One region of the Microtetraspora malaysiensis genome, then DNA from elsewhere that is predicted to be linked to it. Evidence: riboswitches for the same ligand, from Rfam matches in the RefSeq annotation. Region 1 holds a riboswitch; each other region holds the start of a gene.
What was found. A riboswitch is a leader RNA that binds a small molecule or an ion and turns the genes downstream of it on or off. The one in region 1 is predicted to bind cyclic di-AMP.
Positions count from the first base shown of each region.

Region 2: it holds a riboswitch for cyclic di-AMP, as region 1 does, so the genes downstream of both, ACQP1V_RS21645 (CHAP domain-containing protein) here and ACQP1V_RS10810 (coiled-coil domain-containing protein) in region 1, are expected to answer to the same signal.
Region 3: it holds a riboswitch for cyclic di-AMP, as region 1 does, so the genes downstream of both, ACQP1V_RS24365 (glycoside hydrolase family 25 protein) here and ACQP1V_RS10810 (coiled-coil domain-containing protein) in region 1, are expected to answer to the same signal.
Region 4: it holds a riboswitch for cyclic di-AMP, as region 1 does, so the genes downstream of both, ACQP1V_RS30750 (C40 family peptidase) here and ACQP1V_RS10810 (coiled-coil domain-containing protein) in region 1, are expected to answer to the same signal.

Region 1 is NZ_CP191998.1:2,223,747-2,231,032, reverse strand. It holds gene ACQP1V_RS10820 (DeoR/GlpR family DNA-binding transcription regulator) at 1-683, shown strand, start outside; gene galT (galactose-1-phosphate uridylyltransferase) at 680-1,741, shown strand; cyclic di-AMP (ydaO/yuaA leader) riboswitch at 1,813-1,987, shown strand; gene ACQP1V_RS10810 (coiled-coil domain-containing protein) at 2,259-2,945, shown strand; gene ACQP1V_RS10805 (M50 family metallopeptidase) at 3,044-4,348, opposite strand; gene ACQP1V_RS10800 (PP2C family protein-serine/threonine phosphatase) at 4,425-5,540, opposite strand; gene ACQP1V_RS10795 (GNAT family N-acetyltransferase) at 5,662-6,903, shown strand; gene ACQP1V_RS10790 (hypothetical protein) at 6,913-7,074, shown strand; gene ACQP1V_RS10785 (ribose-5-phosphate isomerase) at 7,132-7,286, opposite strand, start outside.
Region 2 is NZ_CP191998.1:4,567,580-4,574,865, forward strand. It holds gene ACQP1V_RS21630 (MarR family winged helix-turn-helix transcriptional regulator) at 1-119, shown strand, start outside; gene ACQP1V_RS21635 (LysR family transcriptional regulator) at 333-1,175, opposite strand; gene ACQP1V_RS21640 (MFS transporter) at 1,248-2,519, shown strand; cyclic di-AMP (ydaO/yuaA leader) riboswitch at 2,847-2,986, shown strand; gene ACQP1V_RS21645 (CHAP domain-containing protein) at 3,001-3,660, shown strand; gene ACQP1V_RS21650 (winged helix-turn-helix transcriptional regulator) at 3,868-4,329, opposite strand; gene ACQP1V_RS21655 (SDR family NAD(P)-dependent oxidoreductase) at 4,440-5,228, shown strand; partial or broken gene bla (class A beta-lactamase) at 5,342-6,193, opposite strand; gene ACQP1V_RS21665 (hypothetical protein) at 6,489-6,719, shown strand; gene ACQP1V_RS21670 (GbsR/MarR family transcriptional regulator) at 6,769-7,179, opposite strand.
Region 3 is NZ_CP191998.1:5,131,599-5,138,884, forward strand. It holds gene ACQP1V_RS24345 (MFS transporter) at 1-974, opposite strand, end outside; gene ACQP1V_RS24350 (polysaccharide deacetylase family protein) at 971-1,867, opposite strand; gene ACQP1V_RS24355 (ROK family protein) at 1,911-3,119, opposite strand; gene ACQP1V_RS24360 (PPOX class F420-dependent oxidoreductase) at 3,660-4,067, opposite strand; gene ACQP1V_RS24365 (glycoside hydrolase family 25 protein) at 4,302-5,042, opposite strand; cyclic di-AMP (ydaO/yuaA leader) riboswitch at 5,444-5,582, opposite strand; gene ACQP1V_RS24370 (Glu/Leu/Phe/Val dehydrogenase dimerization domain-containing protein) at 5,913-7,148, opposite strand; gene hppD (4-hydroxyphenylpyruvate dioxygenase) at 7,240-7,286, opposite strand, start outside.
Region 4 is NZ_CP191998.1:6,525,817-6,533,102, forward strand. It holds gene ACQP1V_RS30730 (AMP-dependent synthetase/ligase) at 1-1,145, shown strand, start outside; gene ACQP1V_RS30735 (glycosyltransferase family 4 protein) at 1,320-2,492, opposite strand; gene ACQP1V_RS30740 (M48 family metallopeptidase) at 2,533-3,834, opposite strand; gene ACQP1V_RS30745 (hypothetical protein) at 3,885-4,742, opposite strand; gene ACQP1V_RS30750 (C40 family peptidase) at 5,007-5,435, opposite strand; cyclic di-AMP (ydaO/yuaA leader) riboswitch at 5,623-5,781, opposite strand; gene ACQP1V_RS30755 (C40 family peptidase) at 6,646-7,286, opposite strand, start outside.

The sequences.
Region 1 (7,286 bases):
CGCTCGCCGATCGGGGGCTGGTCGAGAAGGTCCACGGAGGCGCCACGATCTCCGGCGCCGGGTCGACCGAGGAACCGGGGTTCTCCGCCAAGTCGGCGCGGCAGCAGGCCGAGAAGGAGGCCATCGCGCGCCGCGCCGCACGTCTCGTGCGTCCGGGCAGCTCGGTCGCGCTGTCGGCCGGTACGACCACGTGGACGGCGGCGCGGTACCTCACCGACGTGCCCGAGCTGACCGTCATCACGAACTCACTGAAGGTCGCGGACGTGTTCCACCGGTCCGGACGGCCGGACCAGACCGTGGTGCTGGTCGGGGGCGTACGCACCCCCTCCGACGCGCTGGTCGGCCCGGTCGCGGTGGCGGCGATCCGCTCGTTGAACGTCGACGTGCTACTTCTCGGCGTCCACGGGATGAACGTCCGCGCCGGGTTCACCACGCCCAACCTGCTGGAGGCCGAGACCGACCGCGAGCTGGTCGGGTCGGCGCAGCGGCTGGTGGTCCTGGCCGACCACTCCAAGTGGGGCACGGTCGGCATCAGCACGATCGCCCACCTCGATCGGGCCGACGTCGTCGTGAGCGACACCGGCCTGCCCGCCGAGGCCCGCGCGGAACTGTCCGAGCGCGTGGGCGAGCTGCTGCTGGCCGATCCGTCCGAGCCGAACGAGCGGGCGGAGCCCACGGCATGAAGCGCACGATCACACACCTGGCCGACGGGCGAGAGCTGTTCTACTACGACCGGCGCGACGACGCCGACCGAGGCGCGGTGGACCCGCGCGACCTGCCGCCGCGCCCGCCCGCCTCGCAGATGCGCTACGACCCGCTCATGGACGAGTGGATCGCGATCGCCGGGCATCGCCAGACCAGGACCCACCTGCCTGCCGCCGACGAGTGCCCGCTCTGCCCGGCGCACCCCGCCTCGGAGATCCCCTCGGCCTACGACGTCGCGGTCTTCGAGAACCGCTTCCCCTCGTTCAGTTTCGCGGAGGGCGACTTTCCCGATCCCGGCGGGCTGAGCGCGGCGCGGCCCGGCACCGGGCGGTGCGAGGTGGTCTGCTTCACCTCCGACCACGACGCGTCCTTCTCCTCGCTCGGCCCCGGCCAGGTGGAGCTCGTCCTCGCCGCGTGGGCCGACCGCACCGCCGAGCTGGCCGCCCTGCCGGGGGTGGAGCAAGTCTTCTGCTTCGAGAACAGGGGCGCGGAGATCGGCATCACCCTCCCCCACCCGCACGGCCAGATCTACGCCTATCCGTACGTGACGCCGCGTACCCGGCACATGCTCGACGTCGCGGCGCGGCACCGCGGCGGCAACCTCTTCGCGGACGTGCTGGCCGCCGAGCGGAAGGGGCCTCGGGTGGTGGCGGCCAACGAGCACTGGACCGCGTTCGTCCCGGCCGCCGCCCGCTATCCGTTCGAGGTCCACGTCTATCCGCATCGGCGGGTGCCGGACCTGCCCTCCCTGGACGCGGACGAGCGGGCCGCCTTCGGGCCGCTCTACACCGGGGTGTTGCGCCGACTTGACGCGCTGTTCGGGGTGGCCATGCCGTACGTGGCGGCCTGGCACCAGGCGCCCGTGCGGTACCGGCGGGAGCTGGCCCACCTCCACCTCCAGCTCTTCAGCGTCCGGAGGGCGCCGGACAAGCTGAAGTATCTGGCGGGGTCGGAGTCGGCGATGGGGGCCTTCGTCAACGACGTCGCGCCCGAGGAGGCCGCCCGGATGCTTCGCGAATCCTCGATAACGAATTGATCTCTAATCGATTGCAACTTTAATTAGCGCAAACCTCGCTTTTACCACTACTATCCATCGCACCGGCGGTCACCGCCGGTGCGCCTAATCCCGGGCGCCTCGCCCGGGAGCCGGGGACCCACGACCTTGTGGCGATCCGTCCTCGTACGGGACGGACGCCGAGCACCTGGGGTGAAGGCACGCACGTGCCCGGACTTCTCCAGTCCGAACCCGTCAGCTAACCCGGCCGGCAGATGGAGAGGAGTGGGCTCTGCCCCGCGCGTTTCCGGCGGCCGCGGCCGCGCTGACCGCCGCCGCCCTCGTCTTCGGTACTGCCTCTGCCGCCGGCGCCGCCGCTCCCAAGCCAAGCGAGACCCAGCTCAAGAAGCAGCTCGCCGACCTGCGCAAGAAGATCGACAAACTGATCGCCGACTACAACGGCAAACGGGTCGAGCTCGCCAAGGCCCAGCAGTCGGAGAAGGCGGCCAAGGAGCGGCTGGCCAAGGCCGAGGGCGACTTCGAGGCAGCGCGGCGGGAGATGGTCAGCCTCGCGGGCCTGCGCTACCAAACGCACGACCTCGGCCTGTTCGGCACCCCCGACCTGCAAGGGGCGGCCGTGCTGGCCCAGCTCCAGGACGAGCAGGCCGTCGTGGTCTCGCAGTTCGCCACGCTCAAAGCGGAGCGCAAAGCCGCGGCGGACGCGGCCGCCGCCCTGATCACGGAGATCAAGACGCGGTCGGAGGAGGTCGCCCGGCAGCGCAAGGACGCCGAGAAGCTGATCGACGACATCCGGGCCAAGCTCGATCAGCTCATACCGATCGCGCCGGGCAGACGCTCCGCCGGCGGCTGGGCTCCGGAGCTGCCCTCGGGCAGCGACAACATCACGCCGCGGACCCGGCTGATGAAGGAACAGGTCAGCAAGAACTTCGACCTGAAGTTCACGGTCGGCTGCTACCGGGCCGAGAACGACGGCGGCGAGCATCCTCTCGGCCGCGCCTGCGACTTCATGATGAGTTCCGGCGGCGCCATGCCGAGCTCGGGAATGAAGGCCCTGGGCGACAGCGTCGCCGCCTGGGTCATCAAGAACGGCTCCAAGCTGGGCGTCAAGTACGTGATCTGGCAGCAGCGGATCTACAACCTCGGCAGCCCTGGATGGCGGACGATGTCAAACCGCGGCGGCGTCACCGCCAACCACTACGACCACGTGCACATCTCGATGTACTGAAGCCATCCACCTCACCCCCCGCGATCGCGCGGGCGGGCACGCCCCCGCCCCCGAGGCGCGCCCGCCCGCGTGATCACCACATCGCCGGGGCTCGGCGGTCAGCCGGACAGGCGGATCGGGTTCACCAGGTCGGCGTAGACCAGCAGGCCGCCCATGACCAGCAACAGGGCCGCCATGACGTACGTGACCGGCAACGCCTTGGCGACGTCCACGTACCCCGGCATGGGGCGGCGGCTGACGCGGGCGAAGCCTCGCTTGAGCCCTTCCCAGAGGCCGCCCGCGATGTGCCCGCCGTCCAGCGGCAGCAGCGGGATGAGGTTGAACATGCCGACGGCGAGGTTCAGCCCCGCGAGCAGGTTGATGAAGATGATGATCTTGTTTTCGAGCGGGACGGACGAGGCCGCGATCTCACCGCCGAAGCGCCCCGCGCCGACGATGCCGACCGGCCCGTTCGGGTCGCGCTTCTCGCCCGAGAAGGCCGCGTTCCAGACGCCCACCATCTTCTTGGGGATGTTGACCATGGCGACGGCGGTGCGCTGGGTGAAGTCCCACATCTGCCTGACGACGAAGCCCGGGCCCTGCTTCTCGACGACCATCGTCGGCGCGACACCGAGGAAGCCGACATTCTTCTCGATCTTGTCCGGGTCGTCCACCGACGGGCGGTCCTGGGCGATCAGGTCCACGCCGATCGTCGTCTCCTTGCCCCCGCGGACGACGCCCAGGTCGGTACGGCCCGCACCGTGCGCGCGGATCAGCGCGGTCGCCGACTCCCACGAGCTCACCCGCGTGCCGCCGACGGAGACGATGCGGTCACCCGGAAGCAGGCCGGCCTTGGCCGCCGGGGTAATCGGGTCACTCGGCCGGCAATCGCGCTGCTCGGCCTTGGTGGCCGGCACCACGCACTGGGACACCGTCGAGACGACCGGCTTGTACGTCTGGACGCCGAAGCCCATGGCGACGACCGAGAACAGCGCGAAGGCCAGCACGAAGTTCATCGCCGGCCCGCCGGACATGATGATGACCTTCTGCCACCAGGGCTTGCGGTAGAAGACGCGGCTCTCGTCGCCGGGGCGGATCTCCTCGGAGGCGACGGCCCTGGCGTTCTCGATGAGGCCCTGCCACGGACCGGTCGAGACGCTGCGCAGCTTGGTGGGGTCATCGCTCGGCCGCGGCGGCAACATGCCGATCATGCGGATGTAGCCGCCGAAGGGAAGCCACTTCACGCCGTACTCGGTCTCGCCGCGCCCGCGCGACCAGAGCGTGGGACCGAAGCCCACCATGTACTGCGTCACGCGCACGCCGAAGAGCTTGGCGGGGACGAGGTGCCCGATCTCGTGCAACGCGATGGAGAGGAGAAGGCCCACAAAAAGGACCAGGAATCCGGCCAAGAACAGCCAGTTCATCAGCGCGTACCCCCGCGGAGGAGAAGTGTTCTTTCCATGCGTTGCCCGTGTCGAGCGTAACCCACCGTTCAGTGGCTCATGGGCGCCAGATCAGAACGAGGGCGCAGTCGTCGTTGTGCCCCGCGGACATGGAGTTGACGATCTGCCGGGCGCCCTCCCGGTATCCGGTGGGCAGCAGCCGGCGCTCGGCCTCGCCCAGCAGACGGTCGAGCCCGGCGTCGATGTCGCGGCCCGGCTGCTCGATGAGGCCGTCGGTGTAGAGCATCAGGGCGTCGCCTTTGCGCAGCACGCCGGTGTCGGGCTCGCAGTGCAGGTCGGGCACCACGCCGAGCACCACGCCCTTGGCCGCGGAGACGTGCCAGGTGCCCGTGCCCGCGTCGAACTTGACGACGGGCGGGTGCCCCGCCGACGTGATGACGTACTCACCGGTGGAAAGGTCGAGACTCAGGTGGGCGGCGGTGACGAACCCCTCGTCGCCGCGCTGCCGGTGCAGGTAGGAGTTGCACGCGTGCAGGAAGTCGTCCACCGAGCCGAGCAGCCCGCCGAAGGTCCCGGAGAGCATCAGCGCCCGGGTGCCGGCGTCCACGCCCTTGCCCGAGACGTCGACGACCGCGATCTCCACGCGGTCGCCCTGCCGTACGGACACCACGAAGTCGCCCCCGAAGGAGGAGCCGCCGGCCTGCTTGAGCACCACCTTGCCGCCCCAGTGCTTGGGGAGGTGCGGCAGCTCGCTCTGGCGTTTGAGCCGATCACGCAGCTCCAGCAGCATCGCGTCGCCGCGCAGGCCCTGCACACCGAGCTTGGCGCGCGTCCGGGCCATGATCCAGGCGAGGATGGCGGTGAAGCCGACGGTGATGAGCAACCCCGGCCCGAGCCGCATGACGCCTCCGGCCACGGCCATGTAGAGGAGGGAGGCGACGACCGCGCAGAGCAGGATGGCCAGACTGCGCAGCCGGAGCTGGAGGCCGCCGATGAGCATCAGCGGTACCAGCAGGGCGGGTGAGAACCAGTGATCGGACACCTGGATGTCGAGCACGCCAACAAGCAGCGTGGCGACCATCAGGGCGATCAGGCGATGGCGATCGTTCGACGAACTCTTCCTCAGCAATCGGACAAGCGGCACCAGAAGCGGCACACGCACCAGCAGAGCACGGAGCCGTGGAGGGATGAGCGGCGTCCGACGGGAACTCATGATGACCTCGACTGTATCCGCCCGCCGCCGATGTGGGCAGCCACTTGACCAAGGCCTAGATCACCAAGGACCGAGGGTTATTCGCTGGCCCTCGACCTTTACACGCTCCTACTGTGAACGGATGAGTGTCCAGGTTCGTCCCATCGCAGAGTCCGATTGGCCGGAATTCATCCGAGTCCAGCGTGAGGCGTTCAACTCCCCCGACACCGAGGAACGCGATCACTGGCGCGAGCTGTTCGAGGTGGACCGCTCGCTGGGGGCATACGACGGAGATCTCCTCGTCGGCGGCACCGTCGTGGCGGGCCTCACGATGACCGTGCCGGGCGGCCCCATGCCGGTCGCCGGGGTCACCGCGGTGGGCGTGCTTCCCTCGCACCGCCGCAAGGGCGTCCTGACCGCGCTGATGACCCACCAGCTCGGCGACCTGCACGAGAAGGGCGAGTCCGTCGCCGCGCTCTACGCCTCGGAGGCGGCGATCTACGGCCGGTTCGGGTACGGCAGGGCCGCCGACTCCGTCTTCTTCCGCATCCCGACCGCGCACTCGGCGTTCCGGCGCGACGCCCCCTCGGACCCGTCCCTGCGCGTGCGTCTCGCCGATCCGGCCGCGGCCCGGGCCGACCTGGAGAAGGTCTTCGAGGCCGTGCGGACCACCCGGCCGGGCCTGTACGCCCGCTCCGACGCGCGCTGGCGCCTCAGCGTCGTCGGGGACGAGGAGGCCCAGCGCAGGGGGAACGGTCCGCTGCGCTGCGTGATCGTCGAGGACGACCACGGGCCGCGGGGCTACGCCCTGTTCCGGGTCAAGGACGGGTGGACCGAGCACAGCGTGCCCGACGGTGAGGTCCTGCTGCGGGAGCTGTTCGCCACCGACCCCGCGGCGTACGCGCTGACCTGGCGCAGCGTGCTGGACCGGGACCTGTGCGCGCGGCTGCGCGTCTGGGCGCGCCCGGTGGACGACCCGATCATGCATCTGCTGGCCGAGCCGCGGCAGCTCAACGCGGGCTGGCTGGACGACCTGTGGATCCGCCTGGTGGACGTGGACCGGGCGCTGGCCTCCCGCGCCTACGCCTCCCCTGTGGACCTCGTGATCGAGGTGGAGGACCGGGTGTGCCCGTGGAACGCGGGCCGCTTCCGGCTGGTCGCGAGCGCGGGACCCGGCACGGTGAAGGCGTCCTGTGCGCGGACCGGCGACCCCGCCGACGTGACGCTGCCCGTGGACGCGCTCGGCGCCGCGTACCTGGGCGGGCGTCCCCTGACCGCGCTGGGGGCGGCGGGCCTGATCACCGAGCACAGCGAGGGCGCGCTGCGCGCGCTGTCCACCGCGATGTCGTGGGAGCCGCGCCCGTGGGGCGGCCTGATCTTCTAGGCTCGCCTCATGGCGCTGCAAAACTTGCAGATTACGACGGTCGTCGCGATGCGGGCCCGGGACGTGTCCCGGCCCACCCCGGATCAGCAGGAGGCCGCAGACCGGCGGCTGCTGCGCGACGAGATGCCGCGACGCGAGGCGCGTCGCGGCAAGGAACGGCCGGAGGAGTGACGGAACGTCGGGAGGCGGACGTCGGCCCGCCTTCCGACGCGTGACCGGAGGCGGCGGCTACGGCAGCGGCGGCAGCTCGCCGGTCGTCTCGTAGCCGGAGAGCTGGCCGATCCTGCGGACGTGCCGCTCGACCCCGGAGAACGGCGTGGAGAGGAAGATCTCCACGAAGCGCACCGCGTCCTCGACGGGGTGCATCCGGCCGCCCAGGCTGA
Region 2 (7,286 bases), 2.3 Mb from region 1:
TCGAGCAGCGATGGTCCCGGCTTGTCGGCAGGGACCAGATCGCCATGCTGCGGCGCGCTCTGGAACAGGTCATCGCCCTCGAAGCGGTTGGCACTCCGACCGTGTCCCCCCAGCAGTAGGCGTGCCGGTACGGCGCCGGGTGTCCTGCGCCGGGGTGTACGGGTGGATCGCCCGGTCGGCGTGCTGCCGCGCCCCCGGCATGGGCGCGTCCCCAGAAAGACGTTGGACGACGGCACCCACACCGTCGAAGCGATCGCACAGACCTTCCACGGTCCCCACCGGGCGCGGCGGGGCTTGACGCCGGGATCTGCCCGCTGACCCAGCCGCCATTCTCAGATCATGCGTCGTAGCGCGGTCTCCACCGCATCGATCAGGGGATCACCTTCGGTCGGTGGGTGCCGTACGAGACCGAGCTCGACGTCCGGCAGGGTGGGCAGGGCGTCCGCGTTGTGGCAGGCCATGGCTGGTTCGAGGTTTGCGGGCATGAGCGCCGCGACGCCGAGCCCGGCCCGTACCGCGGCGAGGACACCGACCAGGCTGTTGCTTTCGAACGCCACCCGCCAGCGCCGATCGGCACGTTCCATCGTTTCCAGCACTGACGTGCGCCAGGAGCACGGGTTCGAGAACAGCACCACCGGCAGCGGGTCGGCAGTCACGTCCACCCCCTGGCCGATCGCCCAGACCAGCGGGCGGCGTACCGTCCAGCGCGGCGGCCCGGGAACGTCCGGCACCGCGTCGAGCACGAGTTGGACGCGGCCCGCGTCGTAGGCCTCCCGCATCGCGGCGTTGGAAAGGCTCAGCACCTCCAACGTCGCGCCGGGGTGCAGCCGGGCGAGGTCGGCGAGGGCCTGCGGAAGCCGGGACGCGGCAAGGTCTTCAAGCAGCCCGATGCCGCAGTGGCCGGTAAGCGCGCGCCCGGTTTCGGTGAGTGCCTGTGCGGAGAGCGTGAGAATGCGTTCGGCGTACGGCAGGAGCTCCTCACCCGCCCGCGTCGGCGAGACGCCAGATGGCGACCGGTGCAGCAGCGGACGGCCGACGACGCTCTCGAGCTTGCGCAACTGCTGGCTGAGCGCGGGCTGGGTGTGTCCGAGCGCGGTCGCGGCGCGGCTGATGCTGCCCGCCCGCACGGCGGTGACGAATGACCGCAGCAACGCGGTCTCAAGATCCCCAGCCATAAGTATTCATTATGCCATCTCCAACAAAATAACCACTTCCTATGGCACGGCAGAGGATCTAGCGTCACGCAGGTGACCAGCTACCGACAGGTACTCGCCGTGCCAGGAATGGCACCACTGCTGAGCATGTCGCTGCTCGCCCGTACCGCCATCACAGCATCTGTGATGGCGCTGACGATGTATGTCGTGCTGGGCCTGGACATGAGCTACGCGGCAGCGGGTGGCGTCGCGGCGGCTATGACCGCAGGGATGGCGCTGGGCGGGCCGCTGCTTGGCCGCATGATCGACTGGCGGGGTCCGCGCATCGTATTGCGGGTCACTGTCGTACTGCAGGTCGTGTTCTGGCTGAGCGTGCCGATAATGCCGTACGGGATCCTGCTGGTCGCCGCCTTCGCGGCGGGTCTGCTGCTGGTGCCGGCCTCGCTGGTGACCAGGCAGGCGATCGCCGCGATGACGACGGCGGGACAGCGCCGGGCCGCGTTCGCGCTGGAATCGGTGCAGGGCGAGCTGTCGTACATGGTGGGCCCACCGATCGTGATCCTCTGCGCGGCGAAGGTGTCCCCCGGCGTGGTGGCCTGGGGCGTCGGCGCCGCGATCGTGGCGGGTGGAGCGGGGATCGCCTTGCTCAACCCGCCGCTGCGTGCCGAGGACGAGGCGGAGGCCGACACGGCCGGCCGCCCCCGTCGCCGGGAGTGGCTGGGCCCGGACATGATCGCCGTGCTGGTGATGGCGTTCGGCGTCACGATGCTGCTCAGTGGTACCGACCTGGCCATCGTCGCCACCCTCGAAGAGGCGGGCCAGGTGTCCTGGGCCGCCGTGGTCGTGGCGGTGTACGGCGTAGCCTCCATCGTCGGTGGGCTGGTGTACGGCGCGCTCCCCCGGCCGCTGCCCACGTGGCTGCTGCTCGGTCTGCTCGGGCTGGCGACCATTCCTGCCGGGCTGGCCCACGATTGGCCCTGGTTGTGCGTGGCCGGTGTCGGTGCGGGGCTGCTCGCCGCGCCGACTCTTTCCACGGTGGCCGACGCGGTGAGCCGGCTCGCGCCCGCCAGCGTGCGTGGCGAAGCGACAGGGCTGCAATCCTCGGCGCTGAGCGCGGGTTTCGCGCTCGGGTCCCCGATCGTGGGGGGAGCGATCGACCTGTCGGTGCCGGCGGGCGGCTTCGCGGCGGCCGGGCTGGCCGGCCTCGCCGCCGCGCTGATCGGATGCCTGCTGTCCCGCCACTCGCCCGCCCGGACACGGTCTCCGCTCAGCGATCTCGGCCTCGCCGGAGCCCCGGACCTCGATCCGCCCGGGGCCGGCGCCCGGTCCGGCACATCTCGCCGCTCGTCGACGGCATCCCGATGACCAGGGAATCCCCATGCCCGGCCCAAGCCTCTTCGTAGATCTTTACGGGGCTGCCGCCGCGCGCCGGCGCCCGGCCGCCGATCTCTGCCCGCGGCATCGGGATCGGCGTACCCGCAGGGGGTTGCGCGCCCTGCGGCCGATCGTCGATCTCCCTGACCCTGAGGCCGGAACCCCATTAACCGATCATTACGGAACTATGTCCCAGTTTGTCCATGCTTGACCGATTTGGGTTCGTCTATTACTGTTCTGGGAACACGGCGCATACCTGACCTCTGCGCAGTATGCCTGCCCCATAACCGATCATGCGGTTGTCCTTTCCTGGACCTGACCGCTCGACCGCTGAGTCCGCGTCGTCGCGGAGCCGGGGACCCACCATCACTCTGGGGTGAATCGGTACAGCCGTACCGTAGGGCGACTTCCACGCCCGAACCCGTCAGCTAACCCGGTAGGCGGCTTGGAAGCAAGGGAGTAGACCCCCGTAATGCGAGCCCCTAAGACTCTTCTTCGTACTGCCCTGATCACCGGAATCCTCGCCGCCGGCACCGCCGTCCCCGTGACGATGGCCGCGGCCCACGCGGAGACCCTTCCGGCCGGCACGCAGGCGGCCAGCGTCAGCCCCCTCATGAAGAAGGCCGCCTCGCTGCCTAAGGTGAGCCCCGAGCAGCTCCTGAAGATCGCGCAGGACCAGGTCGGCGTCAGCGAGAACGCCAACGGCGGCGGCACCAAGTTCCACGAGTGGTACATGAGCTCGCAGCGGGCGAAGGAGACCGTCGCCCGTGACGGCGGCCACGTCAACGCCTACGCCAACGCCCCCTGGTGCGACATGTTCGTCTCCTGGGTCGGCGAGAAGGCGGGTCTGCGCCCGGTCCTCGGCTGGGACGCCTACACCGTCCAGCACGCCAAGTGGTTCCAGGACAACCACCGCTGGGGCAACAAGGCCACGCCCGGCGCGGTCGTGTTCTTCGACTGGAACGGCGGCAAGAGCATCTACGGCATCGACCACGTCGGCCTCGTCGTCAAGGACAACGGCGACGGCACCATCAAGACCGTCGAAGGCAACACCGGCAACGGCAAGGTCGAGATCCGCACCCGGCCGATGAGCCAGGTGACGGGCTTCGGCTACCCCGTCTACACCGCGTGATGTCCGTCTGACAGACGTGACCCCATGAACGCCCCCGGCAGACCGCCGGGGGCGTTCTGCTGTCCGGATCAGGAGGCGGAGATGCGCCGCACTCCACGGGCTGAACCCGGCCTCCGGCCGTCGTCGACCCCCGGGGAAGTAATCATGAGCCCGCTGTCGCCGTCCGTGCCGCCGGCGGATTGGACAAATGTTCCCGTCAGTCGGCTTTCAGCGGCCGGGTGGCATGCCGGGTCCCCGGAGGACGCCGACCTCCGCGGACGTTGGGGTGGCGCCGCAGTTGTCGCAGGTGAGGTGCTGGCGGAGGGGGCCGTCACAACCGTCGTGCCGGTAGATGATCGGCGGTCCGTCGGGGGCGGCCCAGCGGTCACCCCAGTGGGTGAGCGCGATGATCACAGGCTGGAGGTCCAGTCCTTTGTCGGTGAGGACGTACTCGTGCACCTCGGGGGCGTCCGGCTGAGGCCTGGTCTCCATCAGGCCGGCCTCGACGAACCGCTGCAGGCGGCTGGTCAGGATGTTCGGGGCGATGCGGAGCGCGCGCTGGAACTCTGTGAACCGGGTGGCGCCCGTGAACATCGCGTTGCGGATGATCAGCAGGCTCCAGCGCTCACCGACGATCTCCAGGGCGCGTGCCGCCGAACACACCTCGTTGTCGTACAACCTGCCGAGCATCAGGCACTCCTCACCGCCACGCAGGCAACTTGCATCACGCAACTGCGCGATCTAGATTGCTTTCATGATGCTAGTAGATCGGCATCTTCGTATCTCCACTGGAGGACACCATGCTGGTGAACAAGAACGCTGTCATTTACGGGGCCACCGGAGCGGTTGGCGGTGCTGTGGCCGAGACCTTCGCTCGGGAGGGAGCCCGCGTCTTCCTCACCGGACGTGATCTCGATCGGCTTGAGGTGCTGGCCGACAAGATTGTGAGCGCGGGCGGACAGGCCGAGTTCGCCCGCGTGGATGTCCTGGACCGCACGATGGTGGCCGACCACCTGGCCGAGGTGAGGCGCGCGGCCGGTCAGATCGACATCTCTTTCAACGCCACGGGCATATCGCACCGGGGTCTTCAGGGCACCCCCCTGGCCGACCTGCCAGAGCAGGATTTCAGCCGTCCGATCGACTTTTACACCAAAGCCCAGTTCATCACCGCGACGGCGGCGGCCCGGCACATGACCGAGCAGGGCTCCGGGGTGATCATGACGCTGTCCGCCACACCCGCGCGGCTGGCCGCCCCGCTCGTCGGCGGCATGGCCCCGGCCTGGGCCGCCATCGAGGCGTTCTCCCGCGTGCTGGCGGCCGAGCTGGGCCCGGCTGGCGTCCGGGTGGTGTGCCTGCGCTCCAACTCCATCCCCGAGACCCCTCTCATCGCCGAGGTCTTCTCCCTGATCGCCCCGACCGTCGGTCTCACGCCGGAGCAGTTCCAGGCCGGTGGCGAACAGGCCACCATGCTCAAGCGGCTGCCGACCCTGGCCGAGGTCGCCGACGTGGCGGCCTTCATGGCCTCCGACCGGGCCAGCGCGATGACCGGCGCGGTCGCCAATCTCAGCGCGGGCAGCGTCACCGACTGACCCGCTGTGCCACCCGACGGCCGCATCCTTTCGGACAGTCGACGGGGTCCGACCTTCCAGAGTGGGGGCCTGCCGGTGGGCCCCCACCGAGCCGCCTTGCGGGCGGGCCGGGGCGGCGGCCACACGACGGCGATGTCGTTGACCCTGCCGTAGTTGCCGGTGCCGGTCTTGTCGGCCACCTTCCAGCCCTTGGGCAGCCCGGCGCGGATGCGTTCATCACCGGTGGTGTTGCGTACGAGCCAGCCTTTGAGCAGGGCGCGCTTGTCGGCGGTCAGCGCGTCGCCGAGCACGAGTTCCCGGTAGTCGGACGCGATCGCCCGGGGAGTCGTGGTGTCGCGCGGGTCCTTCGGGCGATCGCTGTTCAGCTCGGGCTCGTAATTGTCCATGCGGCTGACACTGTCTCCCAGCTCCCGCAGGTACGCGGTCAACTTCCGGGGGCCGCCGATGTCGCGCATCAGCAGGTTTCCGGCCGTGCCGTCGCTGTAGCGGATGGCAGCGTCACACAGTTGCCTGATGGTCATTCCGGTCGCGATGTGATCCCGGGTGATCGGCGAGATGGAGTTGACGTCGGCCTCGGTGTACGTGACGCGCGTGTCCAGGTGGCTGAGCGGGTTTCGGTGCAGGACCGCCGCCGCGGCGAGGGCCTTGAAGGTGGAGCAGAACGCGAACCGCTCGTCCGCGCGGTAGGCGACGGTGACGCCGGTGCCGGTGTCCAGGGCGTACACGCCCAGGCGAGCGCCGTGCTTGCGCTCGAGCGCTCTCAACCGCGAAACGTCCGGCGATTCGGCAGGGCGGGGAGTCGGGGTCGGGGACGGCTCGGAGGCCGTAGAACCGGCGGTGGGGCGACCGGGCGCCGGGGACGACGCGGACGCCGAGCGGTCACCTGCGTCGCACCCTGCCACCGGCAGGAGAGCCGCGGCCACCAGCAAAGCGCGGCGCGAGAGGCCGGACCGCTCGTCGGACATTCGGTGGAACCTGCTTTCGCTCGCCCGGGTCGCTACCCGATCTCTGGTGGATCGGATGCCGCCCAGCAGACCAGAACCGATCACGCGGTGTCCAATATTGCTATCGGTCCCGAATCGATCGGGTAATCAATATCGCAGCTGGTCAGGCGGTATTTGGTAACCGGCGGGCGATACGAAAGTCGCGGCTCGTCCGTCTTCGGTCGCGGACGTGGCCGTCGAAACGGCGACTTCCGGCGGGGTGACGAGCGTCCGCGGGCCGATCCGCCGCCGCGCCGCGGCTTTCTAAGGTTGCCTCATGCGTCATGCCATCCAGCTCTTCGGGCTCTATCTGGTCGTCGCGGGCATCAGCGGAACGATCGACCGCCTTGCCGCGCAGCCGTTCCTCGGTGCGATCCTCAACTACTTCAACCGCGTCATCGTCCCGCGGGTGGACCTGTTCACCGGGTATGAGGTCTACGCGAACCTGGGCCTCGCGCTCCTCGGCGGCGTCATCGTCGTCGCGGCGGACGACCGCAGGACGGCCTGACGGGGGCCGGTCGGCGTTCACCGCGCTCCCCCGCGCCGGCTGAGTCTCATCACGTCAGGAGGGTGCGCCAGCGGTCGGCAGACTCGATCATGTCCAGACTGACGCGTTCCAGGAACGACGCTGTTTTGGCCAGCCGTTGCCCCACGGGGCTGTCGAGCCCGAAGGTCTCGGCCGCCGCCATCGTGGCCCGCACCGTCTCGAGGGTCTGCCGCCTACTGATCAGGATGGAGTGGTACCAGGCGTCGTTGTCGATCACGTAGATGTCGCGAGGGTGCTGCGGATCGCGCTCACGCCGGGCATACCCCTGCTGGATCAGGTAGTTCACGGCCACGGAGACGGCGGCCGGGCTGACGTTCAGCGCGCGGGCCAGTTCGGCGGCGGTGCGCCTGCCGTCCTTGGACAGCATCAGGTCGTGGTGCACGCGCGCGGCCGTCCTCGGCATCCCCGCCCTGACCGCCATCTCGACGGTCTCCTGTTCCAGCCGGGGTGGCTGACAATGCCGCGCCGACTCACTAGACAGGGCCGGGCGGTGCGGGTGCCTATCGTGTCGTGAGGCTCACCGGCACC
Region 3 (7,286 bases), 2.9 Mb from region 1:
ACCAGCATGCCCGCGATCCCCACGCCGACCGCGGCCCCGGCGACGGCCGCGAGGGCGAGACCGCCGACGAAGAGGAACGGCACGAGGGCCGCGCCGTACACGATGATCGCGGCGAGGACGGCGCGGCGCGGGCCGATCCGGGTGGTGACCCGGCTCCAGACGTAGACGAGCGGGATCGCGGTGACGAACACCGCGCCCAGGATGACGGTGTTGGCGGAGTCGGGCTCGCCCAGGGCGTACTTGGTGAAGAACGGGATGCCCGCCTGCAGCAGGGCGAAGGTCAGTTGCAGCAGGAAGCTGCCCAGGACGTATGTGACGAACGCCCGGTTGGCGAGCGTGTAGCGGACCGCGGTCAGGAACCCGAAGCTCTCGCGTTCGGCCCGGACCCGCTCGACCGACCCGCGCAGCGACAACGCGAAGAAGGCCAGCGCGACGACGCCGAAGACCATGCCCATCGCGGGCCATCCGATGAGCCCGTACAGCACGGGCGCGGCGGCGACGCCGACGATCATGCCGACGATGGCGAACATCTGCCGCCAGGACGCGGCGGCGGCCCGCTCGGCGATGGTGGTGAACATCTCGGGGAACAGCGCCACGTAGTTCAGCACCACGACGACGAACAGCACGTCGTAGACGAGGACCGCGATCAGGAAGTACCAGAAGCGGGCGGTTCCGCCGTCCACGAGCGGGATCCAGATCATGGTGAACGCCGCCGCCAGCGGCGCCATCCCGATCGCGATGTACGGCACCCGCCTCCCCCAGCGGGTGCGCGTCCGGTCCGAGACGTGCCCCACCAAAGGGTTGAGCAGCGCGTTCACGATGCCGTGGATGACCATGGCGACGCCGATCAGCGCCGGATCGACGCCGAGGTGGTCCACGTAGTAGAAGGTGGCGAAGGTCGCGAACGCCTGCGCCAGCAGGTTGACCGACAGGTTGCCCGACCCGTAGGCGAGCATCCGGCCGCGGCCGGTCATCGCGACCTCTGCAGGGCGCGCAGGTCGGACCAGCCGATCAGCCGGACGCCCTCCTCGTCGACCGCCCGGCGGACCTCCGGATCGGTGAAGAGCCGCAGCTCCATGGCGCGCTTCGCGTGGTGCGGCATGATCTGCCGCAGCTCGCCGGTCTCCTCGAACGGGTGGATGTAGAGCTCCGTCACGCCGGGTCGCAGCGCCCGGATCAGCCCGATCATGTCGTTCCTGACGCTCTCGTACGTCTCACCCTCGGCCAGCTCGAACGGCAGCGTCCAGAGCCGGTCGAGGATCACCACCCCAGCCGCGTCCGCCGCCTCCGCCCGCGCCGCCGCGATCGGCTCCAGCTCCTCGGGCAGGCCCATGCCGTCCAGGGTCCTGGGCAGCCGGAACGGCAGGCCGTGCTCGGCGCACGCCTTGAACACGACGTCCAGGAAGTCCCGGCCGGTCACCAGGCCGTACAGGCTGCCCATGTGGTTGTCGGCGTGCGAGGGGTCCAGGCCGAGGGTCACGGCCCTGCGGATCTGGGCGGTGATCTCGGCGTGGACCTCGTCCGGGTCGGCCCGCTCCTCGACCGCCCGGCAGTCGGCCGGGAAGTAGCCGGCCTCGTCCACCAGCGAGGACACCCCGCGGTCACGGGTCACCGGCCCCCACCGGTAGCCCTCCCACTCGCTGGTGAAGGTCAGGTGGACGCCCACGTCGTAGCCGCCGGCGACGGCGGTACGGATCGCTTCGGGGGCCCACGGGCACGGGGTCATGACGGTCGCCGAGCTGATGGCGCGGGCGGCGAGCAGCGAGGTGATGCCGGTGTTGGCCGCCCGGCACATGCCGTAGTCGTCGGCGTTGACGATCAACAGCCGGTCGTCCTCCCGGGCGCCGAGCCGTCGTGCGAGGTTCACGTGGTGTCCCCTTTCCTGGAGCCGCTTTCCTGGAGCCGCGCGGTCACCCGGCGGAGTCGGTGTCGTTCGGCCGGCCTCCGGGGCCGGCGTCCTGCGGGGGCGCGCCCGTGGCGGCGGCGAAGGCGCGTTCCCTGGCGTGATGGCGGGCGAGCCAGGCCGCGCCGCGCAGGACGGCGTCGTCGGGCACACCGCTCGCGATGACCCTGATCGGCAGCGGAGCGGCGTCCTTGGCGAGGTGGTGGCGGACCCGGCCGAGCAGCAGGTCGGCGTTGGCGCCGACCGCCCCGCCGAGCACGAACAACTCCGGCTCGATCACCAGGGCGATGGATGCCGCGACATGGGCGATCCGGCGGGCGGTGGCGTCCACGACCGCGAGCGCCTTCTCGTCGCCGCCCCTGGCGCGCTCGAAGAGCTCGCGGGGGGACGGCCGGCCCGCGATGCCGGCCGCCCTGGCCTGCTCGGCGATGCGCCGGGCGCCGAGCACCTCGGTGCCGAGCTCGGTCGCGGGGTGGGGCAGGAAGCCGACCTCGCCCGCTCCTCCGGCGAACCCCCGGTGCAACCGGCCCCCGAGCACGATCCCGGCGCCGAGGCCGACGCCGACGCCGAGCAGGACGAAGTCGCCGACGTCCGCGCACGCGCCGAACCGCTGCTCGGCGACGGCGGCCAGGTTGACGTCGTTCTCCAGGAGCAGCGGCATGGGCAGGTCGCGCTCGATCGCCTCGACCAGCCCCTTGCCGCCCTGCGGCAGGCCGTACGCCCGTCGGATGGTGCGGCCGTCGCGGCCGACGATGGCGGGGACTCCGATGACGGCCTGGCCCACGGCGGCCACGCCGATGCCGGCCCGTCCGGCGCACTCGGACGCGAGGGCGGTCACCGTGTCCGCCAGGGCGGCGGCGTCCCGGCGCGGCGCGGGGGCCTCGGCGCGGGCGAGGACCTCTCCGGTTGCGTCCACGACCGCGACGCGGACCCGCAGGTGCCCGATGTCGACGCCGAGGCCGAACGCGCAGCGGGGGGCGATCCGGTAGAGCGTCGCGGCGGGTCCCCTGCGCGCGGTGTCGGTGCCCGCCTCGTCGACGACCTCGCGCGCGATGAGCTCGCGCAGCGCCTGGGCGACGGTGGTCTTGGACAGGCCGGTCGCCCTGGTGATCTCGGGTCGGCCCAGCGGCCCCTCGCGCTCGATGACGTCGAAGACGGCGCGCGCGTTGATCGACCGGAGCAGGCCCTGCGGCCCCGCGAGGTAGTCGCCGCCCACGCTCACCCTCCGTCCCGGTGCCGAGTAGGTCGGAAACTTTCCTACTCAGGGTGAGCGCATTTCTATCCCATGGGCCGCCCCACGACAAGGGGGTACCGCGCGCGCTCCCATGACACGCGAACGCCGGTGCCTTCGGCCCGGTCCGCACAGCGGCGCAGCACCCCGTCGGGCCACGAGGACTCCGGGATGATGGGGCAGTTCGTGATCGTCGAACCCGGCACCGAGAGCCAGGTGAACCTCGCCCTCCCCACGCACCCAGGGCACTAAGGAGTGTCTGACAAATGCTGCCCGTAGCGAGCGCGATCCCAGACGGATGCATCGCAGGGCGGAGGAGGAGGCCGTAGCGGAGCCTACGGCCGACAATCCCGGGCCCCGCGGAAAGTCCGAGCCTGCGAGGACTTTTCGTGGGTGGGGTGGGGCGTCAACGCAGCGAGGCGCCGTCTGGGCCGCGCGCAGCAGGGCTTGATTTGTCAGACACGACCCAGGGAGGCGGGGGAAGGGCGGGGGCGTCGTCTTCCTCCGCTCTTCTACCCGACTCCGTCACGCCGCGTTGCCCACCACGCGTTTCGGCGTGATCCGGATCGCCACGCGTACGTCTTCCGGGGGCAGCCGCAGATACTCTTCTCCAGCGCCGGGGCCCTCGTACTTCTCAGCCAGCTCCACCGCCAGCCGCCTTCCCTCATCCTCGGTGACCGCCGCCACCCCGCGGACCTCGACGTATCTCTCGGGATCCGAACGGTCGACCACGCTGAGACTGGCGCGCGGATCGCGCTGCAGGTTCAGGACCTTGCGCCTGCCGGCCTGGGACGAGATGACCACGTCCTCACCGTCGATGCCGACCCAGACAGCCGAGGTCTGAGGGCTGCCATCGGGATTGAGAGTGGCGAGGATGCCGATGTTGGGGGCGTTGAGGATCTTCCTGGCGAAATCACTGAGAGAAAAGCTCATGATCGACAGCCTAGGCCGCAGGCGCGTGGATCTTGGCACGGGGTCCGCGCGCTTCGGCTGGAACGCCCGGCCGGGTCAACCCTCTCCCGCTCGCAGGCAACACCTTCCGTTACCGCATGCTCGGGGCGCTCCCGGGCGGCGCCAGACAAGAGACGCTCGGCTGGGATACCCCCAGCCGAGCGTCTCGCTATGTTTCTCACCGCCGGTAACTGATCACAGTGTTGCGACGACCCCCTACGCCTTGGCGGCGGGGCGGCCCAGGGCGCGCAGCTGGTCGACGCTCAGCGCCGAGACGTTCTCGTCGATGGGGTCCTCGGTGTACTGGTGGATGGCCCAGCTCTTCCAGTCGGCGGGCGGGGTCACGGTGCCCTTCGCCTTGCTGTAGTGGGCGACCCAGAGCGGGTACTCGGCCAGGCCACGGCCGTAGGTGTCGGCGAAGTTCCACCCGCTGTAGATCAGCGGCGTGGCGCCCGTCTTCGCCTTCACGTACGCGAGCCAGGTCTTGGCCCATTTGTTGACGTGCGCGACGGACATGCCGTCGGTCGCCTCCAGGTCGAGCACGAGCAGGTCGCCCTGCTTGCCGGGCTGCGCGTTCACCACGGAGAGGAAGTGCTTCGCCTCGGCGATCGGGTCGTTGCTGGGGTGCGCGAAGTGGTAGGCGCCGCGCACGATGCCCTTCTCGCCGATCTGCCGCCAGTTCCGGGCGAAGGTGCCGTCGCGGAAGGTCAGGCCCTCGGTGGCCTTGACGATGCCGAACTGCGCGGGGCTGGCGCTCCAGTCGTGGTCGGGCTCGTGGTTGGAGATGTCCTCTCCGTAGATGAACGGGGCGACGGCGGCCTTCTCCTCGGCCGCGGCGGGGACGGGACGGTCCGGTGTGGCGTGCGCCGGGCCGGACAGGACCAGGGCGGCCGACGTGGAGACGGCGGCCAGCAGTCCGGCGGCGGACGCGATGCGAAGGTTACGACGAAGAGACATCAGGTTTCTCCTACGGGGGGCAATCGAGGGAACTGCCTGGGGAGTGGGATCGGTGGTGTGCGGGGGCACACGGGTGCCGTCGCGCCCGCTCTTCGCGACCCGTGGCGGGGTCCGGGTCACCGTGAGCCGATGACCGCCGACTGCCTGCGCGACCCGCCGGAACGGTAAGAGCGTCCGGGGTTCGGGCAGGCGGGAGCCCGGGGGGTGAAAGTGCGAGAGCGGCGCGGAAAGGCGAGGTCGACGAGGCGAGCCTGAAGACCGGGCGCGAGGATGGGGGTCCTCGGGGCCGTCAGGCGGCGCCTACCGGCAGCGCGTCAGGCGAGGGCGCCGCGCGTGCCGTGACAGGTCCGGCCTGGGGGCTTCGGACGAGGGGTAGACCGATGCTCGGGCATGAAGGGTCCTCCTTCCTTCCACACCGCCTACCGGGTTAGCTGACGGGTTCGGGCTGGGAGGTGCCCTACGGCACGCCGCTCGGCGTGTCGATTCACCCCGGGAGTGGGTCCCCGGCTCCGCGCGTGGCGGACTCGGCGGCCGCGCGCCGTCCCGGTGGGGGTCCCACCGGTCACGCGCGGTCCTGGTATGAGGTCGCGGCACGGTAACGACGACGTTGGCGTCACCTACCGCGACATCGCCCTAAAGCTACCTAATCCGACATACAGCAATAAATAGGACAGATAATTTTTTACCTTCCACCTGACAGCATCGTCATGATCGAGTCAGGCGGACGTCGCCTCACGGGCCCCCTGGGGCCGCCCTCGGCGACCGTCCAGCCGGAAGGTCAGCAGCTTGGACCGCAGGTAGCCGAACTTGCAAAAGACGGGAGCGCGGTGGCGATCGCCACCGCGCTCCCGCGCGTACGTGTGGGGAGGGTCAGGTGAGCTGTTCGAGGGCGATCTCGAACGCGGTGCTCGCCACCCCGGTGGGCTCCGGCGAGCGCTCGTGGCACTTCCTGATCGCCGACTCGATGGTGGCCGACACGTCGGAGAAGATCGCCTCGTCGGAGACGTCCACACCCTCCCGCATCAGGAGGGCGAAGGTGCGGGCCATGCCGCTGTTGGCGATGAAGTCGGGCACGACCGCGACGCTCTTGTCGGCGTGCTCGTACGTCGGGCCGTAGAAGATCTCGGTGTCGGCGAACGGCACGTTGGCGCCGCACGCGATCACCTCCAGGCCGCGCGCCGCCATGCGGTCCACCTGCTCGCGGGTGACGAGCCGGGACGCCGCGCAGGGCAGGAAGACCTCCGCGCCGGCGTCCCAGACGGCGGCGTCGATCGCCTCGTGCGGCATCATGCCGGGGGCGCTCAGGGTGTTGCCGTCCTTGGCGAGGAACAGCTCGCGCACCTCGTCGAGGCCGTACCCGGCGGGGTTGAGGATCCCGCCGTTGCGGTCGATCACGCCGACCACCCGCGCGCCGGCCTGGGCCGCGTAGTAGGCGGCCGCGGCGCCGACGTTGCCCCAGCCCTGGACGATGACGCGCTTGCCCGCGATGTCGCCGCCGTAGACGGCGTAGTAGTGCCGCACCGACTCGGCCACGCCCCACCCGGTGATGAGGTCGGCGATCGCGTAGCCGCCGGAGCGCCCGGCGGGGGCGGGGGTGTAGTGGGCGTCCTCCACGACCTTGCCCACGCCGAGGCGGAGCCGTCCGACCCGCCGCACGAGCTCCCGGTCGGTGGCGTCGTAGTGGCCCCGGACCACGCCCTCCTGCGGGTGCCACAGGCCGTGGCTCTCCGTGATGGGCACGACCTCGCGCACCTCGTCCACGTTGAGGTCGCCGCCGGTGCCGTAGTACGTCTTCAGCAGCGGGGTGACCGCCTTGTACCAGCGGCGCAGCACGTCGTTCTTACGGGGGTCGCGCGGGTCGAAGTCGATGCCGGACTTGGCCCCGCCGATCCGGGGCCCGGAGACGGTGAACTTGATCTCCATCGTCTTGGCCAGCGACACGACCTCGTCGCGGTCGAGCCCGGGGCGCATGCGGGTTCCGCCGCCCGCGGCGCCTCCCCTGAGCGAGTTGATCACCACCCATCCCCTGGCCGGGGTCTCGGGATCTTGCCACTCGAAAACGATCTCCGGTGCCCGGTTCTCGAACCGGGCGAGCAGATGCTTCATATCCTGTTCCTGCTTCGGTAGAGGGTCTGGTGGTGATCGGCGCACCGCGGCCGGGCGGCCGTCACGCCCTCGGGCGTGACGACCCGGATCGCTAGAGGTTGCCGCGCCGGTCCTGCTCACGCTCCAGCGCCTCGAACA
Region 4 (7,286 bases), 4.3 Mb from region 1:
TGCTGTTCGACGTACACGACCGGGCCGCGCTGCTGTTCCTGCCGCTCGCGCACAGCTTCGCGAGGATCATCCAGATCGTCCTCATCGAGACGGCCACCGTGATCGGGCACACGCCCAACATGAAGAACGTCGCACCGGACCTGCAGACGTTCAAGCCGACCTTCCTGCTCGGGGTGCCCCGTGTCTTCGAGAAGGTCTACAACGCCGCGGAGCTCAAGGCCACCTCCGAGGGCAAGGGCAAGATCTTCCACACCGCCGTGAACGTCGGGATCGAGTGGAGCAAGGCGGAGAGCTCCGGCGGCGCCTCCCTCGGCCTCCGCCTCAAGCACGCCCTCTTCGACAAGCTCGTGTACGGCAAGCTGCGGGCGGCGACCGGCGGCGCGCTGAGCGCGGCCGTCTCCGGCGGCTCCGCCCTCGGCGAGCGACTGGGTCACTTCTTCCGCGGCGTCGGCATCGAGGTGTTCGAGGGCTGGGGCCTCACCGAGACGAGCGCGCCCTCGTCGGTGAACATCCCGGGCGCGAACAAGGTCGGCACGGTTGGCAAGCCGTTCCCCGGCGTCACCATCGGCATCGCCGACGACGGCGAGATCCTGGTCAAGGGGCGCCACGTCTTCGGCGGCTACTGGAACAACGAGCGGGCCACCAAGGAGGCCATCGACGCGCAGGGCTGGTTCCACACCGGCGACGTCGGCGAGCTCGACAAGGACGGCTACCTGCGGATCACCGGCAGGAAGAAGGAGATCCTCGTCACCGCGGCCGGGAAGAACGTCGCCCCCGGCCCGCTGGAGGACAGCATCCGGGCGCACCGGCTGGTCAGCCAGGTGATGGTGGTCGGCGACGATCGGCCGTTCGTCGCCGCGCTCGTCACGCTCGACCCGGAGGCCATGGAACAGTGGAAGTCGGCCAACGGGCGCACCGGCGCCTCCATGGCCGAGCTCTGCTCCGACCCGGCCGTCGTGGCCGAGGTGCAACGGGCCGTGGACAACGCCAACCTCTCCGTCTCCAGGGCCGAGCAGATCAAGAAGTTCGCCATCCTCGACATCGAGCTGAGCGAGGACTCCGGCCACGTCACGCCGAAGCAGTCGATCAAGCGTCACGTCGTGGCACGCGACTTCGCCAAGCAGATCGACGACCTGTACGCGTAACTCCACCTGGCGGGACGCCACCCGCCAGGTCCGGCGCCTCCTCGCGTATGTGCCGCCCGCTGTACGCCGCCCGCGCAGGGCCGCGGGCGGCACGATGGGCGTGGCCCGGGTGCCGCGGACGGACTTTCCGGCCACCGGATACCGGTCGCCACTGCTGAACGCTTCCGGCGGCCGCTAGGACTGCGCTTCCCCGGCTTCCGGGAGCGCCCGGCCCCGTGGGGCCTCCTCCACCCGGCCGGGCGCGAGCAGGCCGGTGAACCGGGCGGCCACGAGGTCCCAGCGCCACTCCTCCTCGATCCACGCTCGGCCACGCTCCCCCATGGCGCGGGCACGCGCGGGATCGCTCAGCAGCTCGACGAGTGCGGCCGCCACCTCCTCGTGCGACGTCCCGTCGACCATCAGTCCGGTCTCGCCGTGCCGTACGGCGTCGGGGGCGCCGCCGGACGCGCCCGCGACGACCGGCAGGCCGGTCGCCGACGCCTCCAGGTAGACGATGCCGAGCCCCTCGACGTCCAGCCCGCCCAGGCGGGTACGGCACGGCATGGCGAAGACGTCGCCGGCGTCGTAGTACGACGGCAGGTCGGCCCAGGGCACGGAGCCGGTGAGCACGACGGAGTCCGCGAGCCCGCTCCCCTCCGCCATCCGCCGCAGTGCGCCGCGCGAGGGGCCGCCCCCGACCAGCAACAGCATCGCGTCCGGGATCCGGGCGCGGACCAGCGGCCAGGCGCGGACCAGCGTGTCCTGGCCCTTGCGCGGCACCAGCCGCGAGACGCACACGACCACGGGCCGCTCACCGAGCCCCAGCGACATCCTCACCCGCGCTCCCCCGGCGCCCGGGTGGAAGGTCGCGGTGTCCACGCCCGGCGCGAGCCGTACGAGCTTGGCGTCGGGGATGTGCGGCGCGAGGTGGCCGCGCGTGTACTCACCCAGGTAGGTGACCAGATCCGCGCCCTCGCCGATGCGGCGCAGGAGGTCGCGGGCGATCGGCAGCCGGGCCCAGGACGCCTCGTGGCCGTGCGTCAGCATGACCACGCGCCGGGCCCCGGCCTCACGCAGGGCGGGGGCGAGCAGGCCGAGCGGGGCCGCGGCGCCGAAGACGACGGTGCGGCAGTCCCGCGCCAGCTCGGCGGCCCGGCGCGCCACCGACGGCCCCGGCAGCATGAGCGAGGTCGGGTGCCGCACCACCTCGTACGGCTGCCGCGCGTCGAACGCCTCGCACCCCTTCCAGCGTGGGGCGTAGACCACGACCGACGCCGGGTCGAGGCGGGAGGCCAGCCCGTGGACGAACGCCTGGATGCCCCCGGGCCTCGGCGGGAAGTCGTTGGTGACGAACAGGGTCCTGTCCACGGCCCCTCCTCCGGGTCCGCCGCTCTGCACGGTCGTCGCGTCACGGCCGGGGCACGCCATTGAGGCGCGCCCAGGACCGTGCCATCGCGATGCGCTCGGCGGTCGAGGGGTGTGAGGCGTAGAGCATGTAGTCCAGGGCGCTCGGCGACAGGTCCGAGATGTTGCGCAGCGCCAGGCTCTTCTGCATGGCGATGAACGGGGCCGGGTCGCGGGTGAGGTCGAGCGCGTGCGCGTCCGCGCGGGCCTCGATCTGCCGGCTCACCACGTTCTGCGCCGGCCCGGAAAGCACGGTGCCGAGGGAGATGAGCCCGACGAGCAGCGCGACGGCCCGGGGGTCGCCCGCCGAGGAGACTCCCGCGCGGCGGCGCAGCGCCTGGAACACGAGGAAGAGCAGGCAGGTGCCCGCCGCTGCGCCGAGGGCGCCCACCAGCGTGCCGTACAGGACGTCGTCGTTCTTGGCGTGGCCCAGCTCGTGCGCGACGACCAGCTCGACCTCCTGCTCCGGCTGACTGACCAGCGTGTCGTAGACGACGATGCGGCGGGTGGCCCCGAACCCGGAGACGTACGCGTTGAGCGCGGTGGTGCGGCGGGAGGCGTCGGCGACCAGCACGTCCTTGACCGGGACGCCGTCCCTCTGGGCCATGGCGAGCAGGTCGGTGCGCAGCTGCCCGGCGGGCAGCGGCGTGAAGTTGTTGAACATCGGCTCTACCACGACCGGGTACGCGAAGGACACCACGACGGTCAGCGCGAACGCGCCCACGGAGGCGGGGATCCACCAGGCGCGCGGCCACTTGCGGGCGAGTGCGACGATCACCAGCACGGCGATGCCGGAGAGCACGATCTGGAGGGCGAAGTTCTTCAGCCGGTCGGCGGACCAGGAACCCCAGGTCTGCGTGGACAGGCCGTAGTCCCGCAGCACGCCCTCCATCCACATGCCGAGCGGCCATCTGAGCACCAGCGAGACGACGTAGACACCGAGCAGGCCGATGATCGCCTTGATCCACCAGGGTCCCCTGAGCCGCCCGATCAGCCGGGCGCCGACCGGGGTGAGGACGAGCACTCCCCCGATGAGCAGGGTCAGCGCGAGCGACAGGTAGCCGGGAGGCGACGTCGCCGCGTCGAAGGCGTCGGCGCGGTCGAGCTGGGCGCGGGTGAAGTCCAGCGCGGGCTCGGCGCGCACGTCCGGAGCGTCGGGGCCGAGGGGCCGCCACGGGGTCGTGACCGCGACGACCGCCAGCAGGGCCGCGCCCAGAGCGAGCAGCGTGATCGCCGCCGCCCGGCTCCCGGAGTAGCGTCCGGCTCTGGAGCGGCCGACATGTCCGGCGACGTCGCTCTGTGACATCCCCATCACCCCTTCGCAGTCCGCGGCGGTTCTCGTGCGGGCGGGCCATATCAGGCGAGCTCGCGGCGCAGGTATCCTCGCCAGGCCGCGGTCAGCTCCGCCAGATCGGTGCCTAACGTTTCTACCAGCGCCGTGGTGATGCCGTGGCGACGCGCCGCCCGATAGAGAGCCACCAGGGCGTGCTCCCCGTACCGGTCGGCAATGTACCGGCAGGCCAGCCATGCCTCCTCGTACGCCTGCGGGAGCCGCGGCCCGCCGGGCCGGAACGCCTCGCGGCCGGGCAGTGCCACGGGCGGCGTTCCGGAACGGACCTCGGCGGTGAGCTCCGCCGCGACCGCCCGCGCCGTGAGGCCGCTGCCGTGATAGCCGACGTAGTCGGCGAAGCCCTCCACCAGCCAGGCCGGCATGTCCCCGGAGAGCGCGGCGCCGGTGGCGACGTGGGTCAGCTCGTGGGCCAGCACGACCCGGCGGCCGGTCGGGGAGAGCCGGCCGAACCCGGACGGCGCCACGATCACGTGGTCGACGTCGGCCAGGGCGGCCAGGCCCGCCACCCCGGAGGGCGACGCGAGCACCTCCGCCTGCTCGTCGGTCGCCGGGACGAGGATCACCGCGTCCACCTGCCCCCAGACCCGGGCGACCGTACGGCGAGCGGAGTCGGCCACGTCGGCGAGCCCGGCTCCGGCACGGGCCCCAGGCGTGGAGAGGGACGGCGGCGTGGACGCCGCATGCCCGGTGACGACGACGGCGTGCTTCCCCCTGGCGATGGAGGCGCCGACCCATATCTCGGGGTGCTCCCCCATGACCGTCCGCGCCGTGGCGAAGGCCCGGTCGGGTGGGGCGTCGGCGGCCAGGCCGGTCACCGACGCCACGACCAGCACGGCCGCCGTGAGGCGGGCCAGAGCGAGCATGCGGAAATCGTACGGGTCGCCGGATATGCCGCGACCCCGCCCCTCTGGACGAGGGACGGGGCCGCGAGGCGTGTCCGGTCAGACCCCACCCCGGCCGGGGGGCGTCCCGGGCGCGCCCGGGATGGGGTCTTCTTCTGCCGGACGTACCCGGCCGATGGGCGGGGACGCTCCTGGGGGCACGTCGGGAGCGTCAGGTCCGACAGCCCGGGGGAACGGCTGTCGGCATCGGACGCTCACCGCCCATCGGCGGGCGCTCCTGTGTTCTCAGCTGCCGGGGCGGACCGCTCCGACGAAGCTGCTCTTGCGGTAGGCGTCGAGCTTGTCGATGCGGACCACCGCGCCGGTGTGCGGCGAGTGGATCATCTTGCCCTTTCCGACGTACATACCGACGTGGCCGCCGCCGCTCGTGAAGATGAGGTCACCGGGCTTGAGCTTGCTCCAGGCGACCTTCTTCTTCACACCGCTGCGCTGTGACCAGGTGGTGCGCGGGATGTCCACGCCGGCCTTCTGCCAGGCGTACTGGACGAGGCCCGAGCAGTCGAACGCGCCGGGGCCGCTGGCGCCCCATCGGTACGGGTCGCCGAGTTGCTTCTTGGCCACTTCGACGGCCTTGCGGGCCAGCTGCTGCTGGCGGGCCGCCTTGGACTGGCGGCTGGAGGTCTGCGCGGTGGCGACCGTCACGGTGGCCGACATTTCGGCTTCCGTCAGGGCCGTCGCACTCGTGGTCGTGACCTTCTCCATGGTGAGGCCGTCCGTCACGGGGTCGGCCGAGGCGGGGGAGGCGCCGACGGCCCCGAAGGAGACGCCGATCGCGGCGCCGCCCAGGGTGACGCGGGCAAGGCGGGACAGACGTGCAGGGGTGCTGGACAGGATCGCTCCTAGGGTCTTCCGCTTGCGCCTACCGGGTTAGCTGACGGGTTCGGGCGGGGAAGTCGCCCTACGGCGCGAAGCGCGCCGATTCACCCCGGACCTTCGGCAGAAGGTCGATGGTTCCCCGGCTCCGTGCCTCCTGACTGCACGGACTCGGCATGTCGCTTCACCTCAGGAAGTCCCGAAGCTGGCGACGGATGCTGCGCGAACACGGCGTCGGACCGTTGTTCGCGGCGGTGGCGTGGCGCTCACCGCGGCCCAGAAGTTACCGATTCGTGCCACAAGACGGCAAAGGCCTAACCAAGAAATAAAGATCGAATAAACGATCCGGGCAAGCGGAAACCCCTGGGTAGCCGATATTTCCGGACAGTCGATGTGACCCTGCTCACATTTGCCGCATCACACCACAAATTGGCCACATCGGCCACATCGATCACTCCGATTGCGAGATCGATTCCGGCGTTCGCCTTTACGCCACGAAGATCGTCAACGGCCCCATTTTGATCCACTTCGGTGTGAGAGTTATCACATTTCTCACTAAAGATCGGAAGTCATAATCCAGCCCTGCGCGAGCCGGCGTACTTCGCGATGGATCTTTTGTCTCCATCGCCTTCCCAGCCCGCGCTTCGGCGAATGGGCGAGGGGCACCGCACGCGCCGACGACACGCCGTCATTGTTCGCGCGCCGGGCGGACGGACGGCGGGGCCTCGGGCGAGGCCGCGTGGGTGCGCGCCACGCAACGGAGTCCGCGTGGGGCCGGTAACGGCCCTCCGGGCGACGTGACGGGCCCCTGGGGGCGGGCAGGGCACGTGAGCCGGCGCGCTGTCCGCATACGTATCACCAGGATCGCGGGCGCGGAGCGGTAGGGAGCGAGGACCGCAGCGTTGGCCCGCGGGCGTCGCGAGGACCGCGGGTTCCTTCCGGCGAAGCGCCCGACCCGGCCAAGCCGGAAGAGCAAGGCCGCATACGCGAAGCGGGACACCGGTCAGCCGGTGTCCCGCCAGATCGAGAGTCCGCTATCCAGCGGCACGGATCAAGGGCGCACCGCCCCCATCGCGTTGTACTGGGCCAGCGTGACGACCTTCACCACGTCACCCGTCTGCGGAGCGTGGACGACCTTGCCGTTTCCGGCGTAGATGCCCACATGGCCGAGCCCGGCATGCCAGAGCAGGTCGCCGGCCTGCAGCGCGTTGAGCGGGACCTTGCGGCTCGCCCCCCACGCCCACTGCTCATAGCTCGTCCGTGGCAGCGACACCCCGCCGGCCGACCACGCGGCCTGGACGAGTCCCGAGCAGTCCCACGAGCCCGGCCCGGTCGCGCCGTACCGGTACGGCTTGCCGATCTGCCGGTAGGCGAACTGAAGCGCGGCGAGCGCGTTACCCGAGGCGGGCCCGGAATACACGGCACCGGCGCTGTTGGTGTTGCCCGGGTTGTACGCCCCGATGCGGCGCAGCAGCTCGGTCTGCTCCTTGACCAGCTGGTCGGCCTGCTTCTTCTCCTTGAGGAGGTCGGCTTTGACCTTGGTGGCCTCAACGTAGACGCCCTTCTTCTGATCCCGCTGTTTCTTGAGATCAGCGATGGCGCCCTGGTACTCGTTGAGCTGCCGGGCCCGCCCCTGCGAAAGCTGGTCGAGCGCGGCGAGGCCGCTGAGCATCGATTCGGGGTTCGGGCTGT